DNA from 2 places in the Nocardia sp. NPDC005745 genome. Region 1 is predicted to be linked to the other one. Evidence: riboswitches for the same ligand, from Rfam matches in the RefSeq annotation. Region 1 holds a riboswitch; the other holds the start of a gene.
The links. A riboswitch is a leader RNA that binds a small molecule or an ion and turns the genes downstream of it on or off. The one in region 1 is predicted to bind cobalamin.
Positions count from the first base shown of each region.

Region 2: another riboswitch for cobalamin. It lies ahead of ABZ420_RS25705 (CbtB-domain containing protein); the one in region 1 lies ahead of metE (5-methyltetrahydropteroyltriglutamate--homocysteine S-methyltransferase).

Region 1 covers NZ_JBEXYF010000001.1:539,637-542,024, forward strand. Annotated here, with positions in the region: gene ABZ420_RS02700 (pyruvate carboxylase) at 1-180, opposite strand, end outside; cobalamin riboswitch at 873-1,061, shown strand; gene metE (5-methyltetrahydropteroyltriglutamate--homocysteine S-methyltransferase) at 1,228-2,388, shown strand, end outside.
Region 2 covers NZ_JBEXYF010000028.1:3,985-6,372, reverse strand. Annotated here, with positions in the region: gene ABZ420_RS25710 (CbtA family protein) at 1-694, opposite strand, end outside; gene ABZ420_RS25705 (CbtB-domain containing protein) at 685-879, opposite strand; cobalamin riboswitch at 909-1,061, opposite strand; gene mhuD (mycobilin-forming heme oxygenase MhuD) at 1,142-1,456, opposite strand; gene ABZ420_RS25695 (alpha/beta hydrolase) at 1,515-2,261, shown strand; gene ABZ420_RS25690 (A/G-specific adenine glycosylase) at 2,283-2,388, opposite strand, start outside.

The DNA.
Region 1 (2,388 bases):
GGCCCGCACCGGATGACCGGGCTCGCCGATCTGGTACGACTCCGCCGCCTTCAACCGATGGACCGAATTGCGGTCCTCGTAAGGAAACACGGCGACTGTCCCGATGCCGAGTTCGTAAGCCGCGCGGAAGGCTCGGATGGCGATCTCGCCACGGTTGGCAACCAAGACTTTCGAGAACATTGACCTAAGGTACCCGCCCGCGTGAACCGCACCGACAGGGAATCCCCCTTCGCAAACCTCTTCACAAGACCGCCTAGCACCGTTGCGAAGTTGCGTTCACAGCGCCGACACATGGGCGGCGCCGCAGCAACCGGTGTGCTGCCCGGCGGCCGGGGCCGGTCCGAGGTGGGTGCCGGTGGCCGCCGCGCGGTCGACCGACGGCCGGGCTCGGCCCCGAGACCTCGACACGCGGCCGCGGCCGCACACGAGGCGAACCACGCGGACGACGAGTTCGGGAGTGCGGATCTCCGGTAGCCGCCGCCGGGTATCGGCGAAGAGCCGATTCGATTCCGCGCACGACCCGGGGATTCCGGGAACGGTCGATACGAATTCGGCGTGCCCGGTCCTGCCGATAGCCGGAACGCAAGCCGGCGCCGAATCGGTGCGCGGCGATCGTCTCGGGCAAATATCCGATGTGAGGTCGCTCGCGGCGCGCCACCGGACAACTTCGCGTCCGCGGGGCCGACCGGTGCGGCTCCTCTCCGACCGCAGGTGGCCGCGGCAGCGGCTCCCGATCTCGGGTCGGTCGTTCCTGGCGGCCGCACCGCGTCCTATGCTGAGAGTGCAGCTGGTTCACCGCAGCACGACGAGATGGAGCCCCGACGTCGCGCGACGGAGTCGAGCCCGCCCGTGCGGCGACGTTACGGCGGGCGAGAGGGAACCCGGTGGGAATCCGGGACTGTCCCGCAGCGGTATGCAGGAACGACCGCCGTCACCAGGCACTGGGTTTCACCGAGCCGGAAGGCTCCGCGACCCGGGAAGCGACGGCCAGTAGGTCGGCCATCGGGAGCACTCCGGCGTACGCCGGCCCGCACGGCCGGTGCCCGCGAGTCCGAAGACCTGCCAGTCGTGCCGGGTACGCCGTACCCGGCGGCCACCGCCTCGTGGATTGGGCGTGCGGATCACCAGCTGACGTGTCGGGCTCCTCGGCCGGGATTTCACCGGCATGTCGCAAGGTTCTCCGCCTGCCCGTACGGCGATGGCTTTCGTCCACAGCAATGGAGAAACATCGTGACTGTTGCACAGCAGAAGCCGTTCACCGCGACGGTTCTCGGGCTTCCGCGAGTAGGGCCCCGGCGGGAACTGAAGCGGGCCACCGAAGCCTATTGGGCAGGCGAGATCGACGCAGGCCGGTTGCACGCCGTGGCGCGCGACCTGCGGCGGGCCCAGCTCACCGAATTGCGAGCCGCGGGCCTCGACTCGATTCCGGTCGGCACCTTTTCCTACTACGACCAGATGCTCGACACCACGGAACTGCTGGGCGCGCTGCCGCCCCGGGTCGCCGGGATCTCCGACCCGCTGGATCGGTATTTCGCCGCCGCGCGCGGCACCGAGACGGTGGAGCCCTTGGAGATGACCAAGTGGTTCGACACCAACTACCACTACCTGGTGCCGGAAATCGGCCCCGAGACCGCCTTCTCGCTGCACCCGGAGAAGCTGCTGGCACAACTGAGCGAGGCGCTCGAGCTGGGCGTGCCGGGGCGACCGGTGGTGATCGGCCCGATCACCTTCCTGAAACTGGCCAAGGCGAGCGGCGGCTCGGCCCTGGCCCGGCTGATCGAACTGCTGCCGCTGTACCGGGAACTGCTGCGCAGGCTCGCCGTCGCCGGTGCCCAGTGGGTGCAGATCGACGAGCCGGTGCTGGTCACCGACCTCACGGCGGAAGAGATCGGCCTGGTGCAGGTCACCTACGCCGAACTCGCCGACGCCGCCGAGCGTCCGGCGATCCTCGTCGCGACCTACTTCGGGCATTCGGACGCCGCGCTGCCTGCGCTGGCGAGCACCGGTATAGAAGGAGTGGCCCTGGACTTCACCTCCGGCGCCGATGTCGCCGCGGTGGCCGACGTACCCGCGCTGACCGGGAAGCTGATCGTCGCGGGGATCGTGGACGGTCGCAACATCTGGCGCACCGATCTCGACCGCGCTGTGGCCACCCTCGATACGTTGCGGGGATCCGCTGCGCAGGTGGCTGTTTCGAGTTCGTGCTCGCTGCTGCACGTGCCCTACACGTTGGCCGCGGAGACGGGGTTGGACGAGCGGCTGCGCTCCTGGCTGGCCTTCGGCGCGGAGAAGGTGACCGAGGTCCGCTTGCTCGCGACCGCGCTGAGCGACGGTGCGCAAGCGATCGACGCCGAGTTGACCGAGGTGCGTGCGGCGCTGGCGTCGCGG
Region 2 (2,388 bases), on a different contig from region 1:
TCGCGGTCTCGGCCAGCGACGCCACCCGGAACTGCCACAGCAGGGTGGCCGGGAAGTCCGCGCTCACCTCGTTCACGCCGGGCAGCAGGACGTAACCGAGCGCCGTCACCAGGACGAACGCCGCGACACCGCCGATCATGCGGAACGTGGGAAGTTGCGCGCGCAGCGCGGTGAACGCCGCGACCGCCGCGCCGACGGCCACCAGGCCCAGTACGACCGCGGCCAGCCACAGCAGGGTGCGCTCGTTGATGGTGTCCGGATCACCCACCGCCGGTGGATTCGCCGGATATTTGAAGAACGGCACCGCGACGATCGCCGCCCAGCCCGCGACGCCGAGCGCCAGGGCGAGCCGTGGGCCGGACAGTGCGGTGTAGCGCCGCGCGAAATGCGCGACCGAGGCGTAGATGGCGCCGAGCGCGAGCCCGGCCAACCCGAGGGCGAGGAACTGTCCGAACTTCTGGCCGCCGCGGCTCACCAGCGGTTCTTCCTCGTCGCCGTGGGAATGCCCGGCTGTCGATTCCGCGTGCTCGCCATGGGTGTGCCCGGCGGCGGAGCCCGCTTCCTCGATCGCGATGGCGGCGTCCACCCTCGGTTCGCCGACGAAGTAACCGACTGTCGCGGCCAGCAGGCCGGCGATGAGGCCGGCCAGCAGGCCGCGAAGCAGCAGTGTTCGGAGCGAACCGATCAATGGCACGGGAGCCCCAGCAGGTGGCGTCCGTCGTGCATCAGCTCATGCAGATACATCCCGCCGCGCGAGATGACACCCTGGTCGAAGCCGACCAGGTAGAGCGTGAGCAATGCGAGAAGAACGACACCGACCGTGACGAGCACGGCGGCCAGGGAATCAGTTGCCCGGCTGGGTGTATGCGCGATGGCCATTCGAGTCCTCCTTGGGATACGCGTCCCGTCCGGTGGTGGCGCGACGGTGCCGGTGTCTGGCTTTCCGGCACCGGACTCGGTGCGTGGAACACAGTGGCGCGACCGCTCCGGAATCTCACCGGAATTACCGCGTCACCCTCGCGTTTGTCCTTCGAACTGTGACACCCGCACACCCCCCGCGTCAACCAGGTCCGGCACGGGCGTACCACGGCGTCGGGCGAGTCGCCGGGCAGGCGGACCTGCCCGGCGTCGGATGCCGGACTCAGTTCGCGGGCTTGGCCTCGACGTCGAGCACGACCTCGAACTCGAGCAGGGACGCGCCCGTCGAGACCGGCTTCTGCCGCTCGCCCGCGTGCGCCTCGCGTGCGGGCCCGTCCCGCCAGGCCGCGAAGGATTCTTCCGAATCCCACTGGGTGACAACGAAATACCGCTTCTCGCCGGCGACGGGGCGGAGTAGCTGGAAGCCGAGGAAGCCGGGGGAGCCCTCGACCGCGTGCGCACGGTGGGCGAACCGCTTCTCCAATTCGGGGCCCGCGCCCTCGGGAACCTCGATCGCGTTGATCTTCACAACAGCCATGCGTCCAAGCTAGCGGCTGCGGCCGAGCGGACGCTCGGTACCTCGTATTGTCGAGTCGATGTTGCACGACGAAGGCGGAGCGGGCGCGCCGATCCTGCTGCTGCACGGACTGATGGGCAGCGCGCGCACCTGGCGCGATCAGCTGGCCTGGCTGCGCGGATACGGTCATGTCTACAGCTTCGACGCCGCGGGCCACGGCAGGCCCGCGCCCGGGGACCTGACCACCGAGGCCTTCGTCGCGGATCTCGCCGCGGGCACCGCGGCGATCGGCGAGCCGATGGTGGTGATCGGCCATTCGATGGGCGCGCTGCACGGCTGGGTGTTCGCCGCGACCCACCCCGGTCGGGTCCGGGCGCTGGTGATCGAGGACATCGCACCGGACTTCACCGGCCGCACCGCCGCGCACTGGGCGGCGATGATCGAGGCTTGGCCGCAGCCGTTCCCCGACGACGAGGCCGTGCTGTCCTTTTTCGGGCCGGTCGCCGGACGGTACTTCCTGAACTCCTTCGAGCGCGGGCCGGAGGGGTACCGGCTGCACGGCTCGGTCACCACCTTCCGCGATATCTCCGAGGAGTGGGGAACGCGCGACTTCTGGCGGCAGTGGCATGCGGTGCGGGTGCCGGCCCTGCTGCTGGAGGGCGAGCACAGCATCACTCCGCCGGGGCAGATGCGGCGGATGGCCGCCGCCCATCCGGGCGCCGACTACGCCCTGATCGCCGGTGCAGGCCATCTCGTGCACGACGACCAACCGGAGCGCTACCGAGCGGAGGTCGAGCGCTTCCTGCGGCGGGTGCTGAGGACCTGAGCCGCAGCGGCCGGTTCCGGGTCAGCCGGTCGCGCCAGGGTGCCCGCCTTCGCCCGCCAAGGCGAACAAACCTTCGGGTGTCTGTTCGATCAGGCCGTCCAGTAGCAGCGAGTCCAGGGCTCGGTCG